One region of the Sulfitobacter sp. TCYB15 genome, then DNA from elsewhere that is predicted to be linked to it. Evidence: riboswitches for the same ligand, from Rfam matches in the RefSeq annotation. Region 1 holds a riboswitch; the other holds the start of a gene.
The links. Region 1 has a riboswitch for cobalamin ahead of ABM428_RS14330 (energy-coupling factor ABC transporter permease). Riboswitches for the same ligand answer to the same signal wherever they lie in the genome.

Region 1 (5,186 bases):
CGACCGCCGTTTCCGCCCCGTGGGCACAGAGCCGCGCTTTCCAGAGGGCACAGAATGATCGAGACAACGCAACTGCCCAAGGGCCTGATGATCTCGGCCCCGGCGTCGGGCACGGGCAAGACCACCTTGATGCTGGGCCTGCTCAACGCGCTCAGCCGTCGCGGCGTCGACGTGCGCCCGTTCAAGAGCGGGCCGGATTACATCGACCCCGGTTTCCACCGCGCGGCCTGCGGGCGGTCGTCCTATAATATCGATAGCTGGGCCATGGGCTCGGGCGTGTTGTGCAATCTGATCGGCACCGCCCATGGCGGCGATCTGGCCCTGATCGAAGGGTCAATGGGGCTGTTCGATGGTGTGGCGCAACCGGGGGAAACCTCGAACGGGGCGAGCGCGGATATCTCTGCCATGACGGGCTGGCCGGTGGTGTTGCTGCTGGATGTATCGGGTCAGGCGCAATCGGCTGCGGCCACCGCCCTTGGGTTCAAGACGATGCGCCCGGATGTGCATGTCGCGGGTGTGGTGCTGAACAAGGTCGCCAGCCCCCGCCACGAGGCGCTGCTGCGTCTGGGGATGGAGCAGGTCGGCATCCCCGTTCTGGGCGCGCTGCCCCGACAGGGATCGGTCACGCTGCCGGAACGTCACTTGGGTCTGGTGCAGGCCGAGGAACAGCCCGAGCTGATGAAGCTGCTGGATGCGGCAGGTGACTTCATCGCGCAGCATATCGATCTTGATCTGATCGTCTCTGCCGCCCAAGGGCGCAGTATCCCCGACGGGCCAGATGTGTTGCCCCCGCCCCCCGGTCAACGGATCGCTTTGGCCAAGGACGCCGCGTTTTCGTTCATCTATCCGCATTTGCTGGACCACTGGATCGCCGCGGGTGCGCAGGTGTTGCCCTTCTCGCCGCTGGCGGATGAGGCACCGGACGACAGCGCCGACATCTGCTGGCTGCCCGGTGGCTATCCCGAGCTGCATGCCGGACGCCTTGCCGCTGCCGCGCAGTTCCGCGACAGCCTGCAACAGTTCGCCACGACGCGCCCGGTGCATGGGGAATGCGGGGGCTATATGGCGATGGGGGCCGGGTTGGTCGACAAGGAAGGCGTGCGGCACCAGATGGCGGGGCTGCTGGGGCTGGAAACCAGCTATGAGAAGCGCAAGATGCATCTGGGCTACCGGCTTGCCACGCTGAACGAACCCGGCCCCGGCTATGACGCGGGCGCGCGGTTGCGCGGGCATGAATTCCACTATTCTACGATCCTGTCGCAACCAGATACGCCGCTGGCGCGGGTGGTCGATGCCAATGGGGCCGAAGTGCCCGAGACAGGCTCGCGCCGCGGCCATGCCACCGGCACGTTCTTTCACCTGATTGCGGGGGCGTCATGAGCGGTTTTGTCTCTTTCGTATCCTCCGGTCCAGGTGATCCTGAACTGCTGACCGTGAAGGCGGTAAAGCGGTTGCAAGAGGCCGAAGTCGTGCTGTTCGACGATCTGTCGGCGGGTCCTATCCTTGAACATGTCTCGCCCGAGGCGGATCTGATCGGGGTGGGCAAACGCGCCGGACGGCTGTCTCCGAAGCAGGATCACGTGAGCCGCCTGCTGGTCGAACACGCATTGACCGGCGCGCGGGTGGTGCGGCTCAAAAGCGGGGACGCGGGCGTGTTTGGCCGGCTTGAAGAAGAGCTGACCGCGCTGAAAGCGGCAGGCGTCGCCTTCGAGATCATCCCCGGCGTCACGGCGGCGTCTTCGGCGGCGGCGGCGGCGATGATCCCGCTGACCCGGCGGCTGACCGCGCGGCGGGTGCAATTCATCACCGGCCACGGCGAATCGGGTGCCTTGCCCGAAGATCTGAATATGGCGGCGCTGGCCGACCCTACGGCGACCACGGTCGTCTACATGGGGCGGCGCACCTTTGCGGATTTCGCCGCGCGGCTGATCGAGGCGGGCTTGCCCCCCTCGACCCCTGCCCTGCTGGCAGAGGCGGTATCGACCCCCGATCAAAAGCTGAGCCGCCACACCGTGGAAAGCCTTGCCCATCTGCCGCTAGATCCCGCAACGTCAGCGCCTGCGCTGATCCTTTACGGGCCTTTGACCGAATAGATGACTTGACAAAACCGGCCCGAAAATGACCACCTATTCCGGACGGTTCCCCGTGCGCCTTCGGGCAATCGGGGTGAAAAGGGAATACGGTGCGGTGCCAAAGCAAAGGTGCCAAATCCGGAACTGCCCCCGCACCTGTAAGTGAAGAGCAACCCGCATTGCCACTGGGCCAGACCGCCTGGGAAGGCGCGGCACGCATGGACGCACAAAGTCAGGAGACCTGCCGTCATGGGGATGATCCCCGATCCAACTGGCTGCCCCCCCGGGGCGGCTTTCACATTATGCCGTCGGGGAAGACGGTAAGGAGACCTGAATATGCATATCGAACCCGAAGTCGTGACCGGCGCCAAGCTGGTCCTGTCCTATGGCACCGCCGCCGGTGCTGCGGCCTATACCGCGAAAACCGCAATGGACTCTGTCCGTGAGAAAGGCGTCGTGCCTTTTGCTGGCGGGGCCATGGTGGCCACCGCGCTGACCTTTGTCTTTTTTCAGGTCTTCCCGCATTTCCCCGTGGGCGTGAGCGAAGTGCACCTGATCCTAGGGTCGACCCTGTTCCTGCTGTTCGGCGTGGCCCCTGCGGCTGCCGGTCTGGCGCTTGGTCTGCTGGCGCAGGGCGTGTTCTTTGCCCCCATCGACCTGCCGCAATACACGATGAACGTCACCACGCTGCTGGTGCCCTTGTTCATGGTCTCGGCGCTGGCCAAACGCATCATTGCGCCCAACACCGCCTATGTTGATCTGACCTATGTTCAAGCGCTCAAGCTGTCGACCGCGTTTCAGGCGGGCGTTGTGGGCTGGGTGGCGTTCTGGGCCATCTACGGTCAGGGCTTTGCCGCCAGCAACATCGCCGCTGTAGCCAGCTTTGGCGGGGCCTATATGATGGTCATCCTGATCGAGCCGCTGGTGGATCTGGCCGTGCTCGCCGCCGCGAAAACCCTGCGCGATTTCGCAGGCAGCGCGCTGTTCACCAAACGTCTGACACAGACTGCCGCTGAATAATCCAAGACCCGACGCGGCCCCCTACTCTGCGGGCCGCGTCACCCCCTGCCGGAGCCTCAAGATGTTTACGCTTTCACTGATCGGCATCGGGTCCGGCAATCCCAAACACCTGACATTACAAGCCATCGACGCGCTGAATGCCTGCGATGTGATCCTGATCCCGTCCAAGGGCGCGGGCAAGGATGATCTGGCTGGCCTGCGGCACGAGATTTGCGCCCAGGTGCTGCGGTCGGACGGGCCTGAAATTCACGAATTCACCCTGCCCAAACGCGACGCCGCCAACCCTGATTATCACGCGGGCGTCCACGATTGGCATGATGCCATTGCACAGGTCTGGCTGGCCGAGATGCAGCGCACCCTGCCCCAAGGCGGCCGTGTCGGCTTTCTCGTTTGGGGGGATCCATCGCTGTATGACAGCACCCTGCGCATTGCGGAGCGGTTGCAAAAGGTCGTCACACTCACCGTCGATGTCGTGCCGGGGATTACCTCGCTTCAGGTACTGACGGCGGGCCATGCGATCCCGCTGAACACCATCGGCAATCCCGTCACGATCACCACCGGACGGCAGCTGCGCGATCATGGTTGGCCGCAGGGTGTGGATACGATTGCCGTCATGCTGGACGGCACCTGCGCCTTCGAGGTGTTGCGGCAGCACAGCGACATACACATCTGGTGGACCGCCTATGCCGGCATGCCGAACGAGCGTCGCATCGCAGGCCCGCTGGATCAGGTCTGCGACCGCATCATCGCAACACGGGCAGAGGCCCGCGCCGCCCATGGCTGGATCATGGATATCTACCTGCTGCGCCGGTAGACACGCGCACTACAGCTTTTCGAGCCGTTGCAAGATCGGGCAGTCGGGGCGGTCATCGCCAGCGCATTCATGCACCAGATGGGTCAAGGTCTGACGAATATCTTGCAGGTCCGCGATCTTGCTTTCGATCTGCGCCAAATGTTGCTGGGCGATGGCACGGACATCGGCGCTGGCGCGATCCTGATCATCCCAAAGCGCCAGCAGGTCGCGGCAATTCTCGATCGTGAAGCCCAAGGCCCGCGCACGGCCCAGAAACGTCAGCTTGTGCACGTCGCTGTCGCAAAAGCTGCGATACCCGTTGGTGTCACGCGCGGGCGTGATCAGACCGATGTCTTCGTAGTAGCGGATGGTCTTGGCAGGCAGACCTGCGCTTTTCGACACGTCACCGATGTTCATAGACGTCTCCTTTCGTTGAATTAGGCGGTTGCTGCGGCGGCGATCCACCGCAGGCGCAGGGCGTTGAACAGGACAAAGACGCTCGACAATGCCATGGCGGCGGCGGCAAGCACGGGCGACAGCAGCACGCCGAACAGCGGATAGAGCACACCGGCTGCAACGGGGATCAGCAGCGCGTTATAGCCAAAGGCCCAGAAGAGGTTCTGCCGGATATTGCGCATGGTGTGCTGGCTGATGTGCAGGGCGTTCACCACCCCTTGCAGATCGCCCGACATCAACACCACGTCGGCCGCTTCGATGGCGACATCCGTTCCGGTACCGATGGCGATACCCACGTCGACCCCCGCCAGCGCGGGCGCATCATTGATCCCGTCCCCGACAAAGGCGACCTTGTGGCCCGCCTGTTGCAGGTCCTCCAGCGCGGCGACCTTGCCGTCGGGCAGCACTTCGGCGACCACGGTATCGATCCCCAAACGGTCGGCAATCGCGTGTGCCGTCGCCTTGTTGTCACCGGTGATCATCGCGATTTTCAGCCCCGCTTCGTGCAGTGCCTCCAACGCTTGGGGCGTCGTTTCCTTGATCGGGTCGGCGACGCCGATCATCGCGACAAGCGCCCCATCCACGGCGGCGAAAAGCGGTGTCTTGCCCTCTGCCCCCCATGCTGCCGACCGCCCCTCTGCCGCGGCGAGAGAGACCCCTTCGGCCTGCATGAAACGGTCCGCCCCGACAAGCACGCGATGCCCTTCGACTTCGGCGCGTACACCGTGGCCGGTTTGCGAGGCAAAAGAGGTTACCGCTGCCAGCGACAGCCCCTGTGTTTCGGCATGGCGCAGGATGGCGCTGGCAATCGGGTGCTCTGACTGTGCCTCGACCGACGCAACGAG
Region 2 (5,186 bases), 1.5 Mb from region 1:
CCGCGGGCAGGGCGCTTAGTACATCGGGCCAGCGCACGCCCGACATATTCCCCAAAAGCCAGAACATGATGGCACGGGCCTGTTCGGCATTGGCCGATTTCGTGATCATCAGCGCGGTCAGAGCGTTGAACATCTGGCTGCCCGCAATACCGGCCAGCACGATCACGCCCGCGGCTTGCAGACCCACACCGCCCCCTGCCGCCTGCGCCAGCAAGGCGACAAAGGCAAAGGCCACCAGCGCCCCGCTGAACGCACCGATAGACAGCGAGATGGCACCACCCCCCAGCCCGAGGATGGTCACCGCCACAGCACCCGTGGACGCCCCCGCGGAGATGCCCAGCAGATAGGGATCCGCCAGCGCATTGCGCAGCAGTGCTTGCAACACGACGCCCGACAGCGCCAGACCGGCGCCACAGCACATCGCCACCACGGCCCGCGCCATGCGGTAGTTCCACACGATGCCCTCGTCGATCTTGTCCACCGCATAGCCCGCGTTCAGCGCCTTGTTGGCCAGCACCTTCAGCACCACCAGCGGCGGGATAGAGACCTCGCCGATGGCCGCACCAAACAGCAATGCGGCCAGCAGCACCGGCGGGATGATCACCCACCAGTGCCACTGCGGCCTGCGCATCACAGAGCGGTCGATTGCGGTCATTTGGCTAGATCGAAACCGGACAGCGCGTCAGCCATCGTTTCCAGCGCATAGATCGCACGCACGGTCGGGTCCATCGCATGGGCGTCCATGGTGATGATGCGGCCCTCTTTCACCGCGGTCATCTCGCGGGCGACGGGGTCGTTCATCAGGAAGGTGCGTTTTTTCTCGATGTCATCCGCGGGGAAGCGGCGACGGTCCATTTTGGCGAGCACGATGAAGGTCGGGTCGGATTTCGCCAGAGTCTCCCATCCGACCAGCGGCCATTCCTCGGCCGAGGTCACGACGTTTTCGACGCCAAGCTTGTCCATCATATAGGCGGGCACACCCTGTTGACCTGCCACATAAGGGTCCGCCGCCATCTCGGACGACGAGAACCAGAACAGCGCCGAGGTGCCTTGGGGCAGGTTCAGCGATTTGGCTTTCTCGACCGCCTTTGCCTCGCGCGATTGCAGGTCTGCCAGCAGCGTGGCACCGGCGTCTTGCGCGTTGTAGATACGGGCGAGCTCTTCGATGCTGGTATACAGCTGCTGGGTCGTGAACAGTTCAGATCGCGTGCCGTCCGCGCCGACAGAGTTATCCTTGGCCGCGCAATCGGTGGGCATCACATAGGTCGGCACGCCCACCTCGTGAAAGCTGTCGCGGGTGCCGACCATACCTTCGGGGCCGACATGCCATTCATACATAACGGTGACCAGATCGGGGCGTTTGCCCAACACGCTTTCAAAGCTGGGGTCGTTGTCCGCCAGCCGTTCAATCGCATCGTTTGTCTCTTTGAACTCTGGCAAAACGGGGCTGAACCAGACAGAGGTTCCCGCGATCCGGTCCTGCTGGCCCAGCAGATACAGGATCTCTGTCGTGGATTGCCCGATGGTCACAGTGGTCTGGGGGGCCGCGTCAAAGCTGAGCGTATGGCCGCAGTTGTCGATGGTCAGCGGATAGTCTGTCTCTGCGCCAAGCGCGGTGCTGCCCGCAAGGCTCGCAATCAGGGTCAGGCTGGAAAAAACTGGTTTCATATCAAGGGCTCCGGTTGGTCCGATGCCGGGGTCTTTGAATAGAAAGAGAAGGGGCCAGCCAAATGGCGCGCGGGCGCATTTTGGTCTGCGCGTGTGGTAAGATCCGGTCCCATCATCATCCTCTCCCGAGCAACCCCGCCCGGTGTTTCAGGTTCAGTGTCGGCAGGTCTCCTGACTGACGGATCGCGGCTGTCCCCGCCTTCCCGGACCTTGAGGCCCAGTGGCATGATGGAGGTAGCTCACCGTCTACAGTTGCGGGGGCAGTTCCGGTTCATCCACACCAAAGCGCGGATGGCGAATTCCCTATTATTTCCCGAAGGAAACCGACCCGGTTTCGATGACAGTTGTCCGCCCACCCGTCAAGTTGCGTTTTTGCGGTCGTCATCGCGGGACAAAGGCAAATAACGCAGGCCACGGTTCCGCAGAACGGGCGAGAGGCAAATAACAAAGGGATGGAAAACCAAGTGGCAGCCCGTAGGGGAGTCGAACCCCTCTTTTCAGGTTGAAAACCTGACGTCCTAACCGATAGACGAACGGGCCACTTAACTTGTGAGCGCTTCTTTAGGCAAAGCCATCGGCGGGCGCAAGTGCAAGCCGCATGAGAAAGCGGGGAAATACGGCAAAAAAATCACAGATTTTAATGCCGTACTTCAAGGGGCGTATGGCGAGGGGGGATCGTCGCGTGAAACGCGCGCTGCGCTCGGGATGCGGGCGCGCGTTTCCCTTAGATTTCCCAGTGAAGACCCGTCGCTTTTTCGGAGACGGTCCAGAGTTTCTCCATCACGGGTTTGTCGTAGGCATGAGGGTTCAGCGTGCCTTTGCCAACGGGCCCTCCGGTTTGCAGCCATCCGGTCGGGCCATAAAGCGCGCGCTGTGCCAACCCGTCTTCGGTCGCGCACATGACCTCGGGATACGCGCCTTTTTCGGCGGATTGCACCATTGGCGTCTTGCTCATCATCCACCAGGTGACCCGTGTGAAAAGCCCGCCGCTTGTGCTGATCAGCGAGGTCGCCGACGCGCCGGGGTGGCAGACGTACACTTCAACGCGGCTGTCGGTGGCTTTCTGCCGGTCCTGAAGCTCATAGGCAAACATCATCTGCGCCAGCTTGCTTTGGCTGTAGACCGCGTTGGCGCTATAGTTCTTGTCCCAGTTCATGTCGTCGAACTGTATCGTCTTGATCCCCATGTTGTACCCGAGGCTGGACACCACAACGATCCGGCCCGCACTTTCCTGAATGCGATCAAACAGCATCCCGCACAGCAGGAAGTGTCCGTAGTGGTTGGTGCCAAGCTGGCTTTCGAACCCGTCAACGGTCAGTTGCTGTGTCGGCACCTGTGCGATGGCTGCGTTGCAGATCAGCGCGTCAATCCGGGGAACGGTGCGTTGTACCTCCTCCGCCGCGGCGCGCACGCTGGCCAGATCTGACAGATCCATCCGCACAAAGCTCACCTCGGCGTTGGGACCGAACGTGTCCTTGAGCGTTTTGACCGCGGCGATGGATTTGTCGGCGTTGCGGTTCAGCATGACGACTTTTGCCCCCTTGGACAGCAGGATGCGCGTGGCCTGAAAGCCCGCACCGGCCGTCGTGCCGGTGATGAGATATGTTTTCCCCTTGAGCGATCCAAGGCGATCAGGTGTCCAGCCTTTGGGTCCGAAAGTCGTGTCCTTCATCGTCATGTTCCTTTTCGATGTCAGCGCGGCAGCGATGCGCGCTGTGTTTGGTGTTGAAGGGTAAATAGCTCTCGGTTGGCTCTCAAAACAGGCGAGATCGTCGCGAATACTTGCCTGATTGTATCACGCGCTTGCGAAAAGCGGATGTGACGCAGTAGATTGCCCTCATGAGCAAAGACCAGATCAGACAGCTAATCCGAAACAACGCGACCCAAGAGGGGCTGACGGGAACCGGCATTGACGGGGTGCGCCTGTTTCGGGCCACGCAGGCGATTCCTTGCGTGCCGGCGGTCTATGAACCCAGCGTTATTGCTATCGTCAGCGGCGCGAAAGAGGCCGTGCTGGACGGGCAGAGGTACATTTATGACGACAGCCGATATATGTGCTGCCCGATGTCGATGCCGGTGAAGGCGGGCACGCCGACCGCCTCTGCCGAAAGCCCGCTCTACGGGGTTATCATTTCGCTCGATAAGCGGATGATGACAGAACTGTCGATGGAGATGGAAAATACCGGCAATGTGATTCCCGAGGTCAAAGGCGGTTTGCGCGCGCAGGGGATCAGGCTGGCCGCTTGGGATGATGCCTTTGCCGACGCGCTGCTGCGTTTGCTGCAATTGGGTGGCAATCCGGCGGATACGGCGATCCTTGGCGAGGCACGGCTGCGCGAGCTTTACTACGCGATCCTGAAGGGGGAGGCAGGGCGTTTTGCCAGACAGGCCTTCGGCGCGGGCAATGCGATCGCACGGTCGATCGCGCATGTATCCTCTCACCTGGACGCGCCGATCTCTATTGATGATATGGCGTCCCGCGCCGGGATGAGCCGCGCCGCCTTTCACCGCAAGTTCAAGCAGGTGACGACGATGGCCCCGATCCAGTTTGTCAAATCCATGCGGCTCAACAATGCGGCGATGAAGATCGCAGGCGGCATGTCCGTGAACGAAGCGGCGGTCGATGTGGGATACGTCAGCCCGTCGCAATTCAGTCGCGAATTCAGGCGGATGTACGGGCAATCCCCGCGCCAATGGGGGGATGCCCAGCAGTTTCCGGTTGAAATGGGCCAATAAGGGGCTGCCATCGCCTGTGCGTTGGCAGCTCCTTTGCACAAGTCTGGTGCTATGATCAGACGTCTACGACCACCTTGCCGATGGCTTGCCCGCTGGTCAGGCGGTCATAGGCCCCGCCCACCGTATCAAGGTCGAATCTCTGGTCATCAAGCAAGGGCTTCAGCGCCCCTGCGTCCACAATCTCTGCCAGTTTGGTGAGGATCTCCCCGTGCTTTGCACGGCCTTGGTTGGCAAGCATTGGAAGCAGCATAAAGATGATATGCAGCGACAGCCCTTTGAAGTGCGCAGGGGACAGGTCGATTTCCAGCAGCCCAACGGTCGACGCGATATGGGCGTTCAGGGCGGCGGCCTCGAACGAGTTTGTCATGTTGGCACCGCCCACGGTGTCAAAGATCAGATCAAAGCCCGCGCCATCGGTATATTTGGCCACGTAATCGGCGATCTTTTCTGCGGCGAAATCAATCGGCGTCGCGCCATATCCCTTGATGACGTCGATCTGTTTGTCGCCGGTGCCTGTGCCATAGACCTCTGCGCCAAAGTGTTTGGCCAGTTGCACCGCAAGGTGACCGACCCCGCCAGCACCGCCCTGAACCAGAACCTTCTGGCCCGCCGCGATGCCTGCCCGCTCAAGCCCTTCATAGGCGGTGATGCCGACCAATGGCATGGCGGCCGCTTCGCGCATTGAGATGGATTTGGGCTTATGCGCAATCAGCCTGGCATCGGCGCGTATGAATTCCGCCAGCGCGCCTTGAATATCGGTGACCCCGCCGGCGCAACCGTAT

Region 2: linked by a shared signal. The riboswitch ahead of ABM428_RS07025 (ABC transporter substrate-binding protein) and the one ahead of ABM428_RS14330 (energy-coupling factor ABC transporter permease) in region 1 are both predicted to bind cobalamin.

The regions. Positions count from the first base shown of each region.
Region 1 is NZ_CP159193.1:2,945,884-2,951,069, forward strand. It holds gene cobM (precorrin-4 C(11)-methyltransferase) at 1-58, shown strand, start outside; gene ABM428_RS14320 (cobyrinate a,c-diamide synthase) at 55-1,380, shown strand; gene cobA (uroporphyrinogen-III C-methyltransferase) at 1,377-2,093, shown strand; cobalamin riboswitch at 2,120-2,336, shown strand; gene ABM428_RS14330 (energy-coupling factor ABC transporter permease) at 2,409-3,092, shown strand; gene cobF (precorrin-6A synthase (deacetylating)) at 3,154-3,906, shown strand; gene cueR (Cu(I)-responsive transcriptional regulator) at 3,916-4,302, opposite strand; gene ABM428_RS14345 (heavy metal translocating P-type ATPase) at 4,323-5,186, opposite strand, start outside.
Region 2 is NZ_CP159193.1:1,469,186-1,474,371, forward strand. It holds gene ABM428_RS07020 (iron ABC transporter permease) at 1-631, opposite strand, end outside; gene ABM428_RS07025 (ABC transporter substrate-binding protein) at 652-1,668, opposite strand; cobalamin riboswitch at 1,812-2,011, opposite strand; tRNA gene ABM428_RS07030 (tRNA-Glu) at 2,134-2,208, opposite strand; gene ABM428_RS07035 (SDR family oxidoreductase) at 2,393-3,340, opposite strand; gene ABM428_RS07040 (AraC family transcriptional regulator) at 3,508-4,404, shown strand; gene ABM428_RS07045 (zinc-dependent alcohol dehydrogenase family protein) at 4,460-5,186, opposite strand, start outside.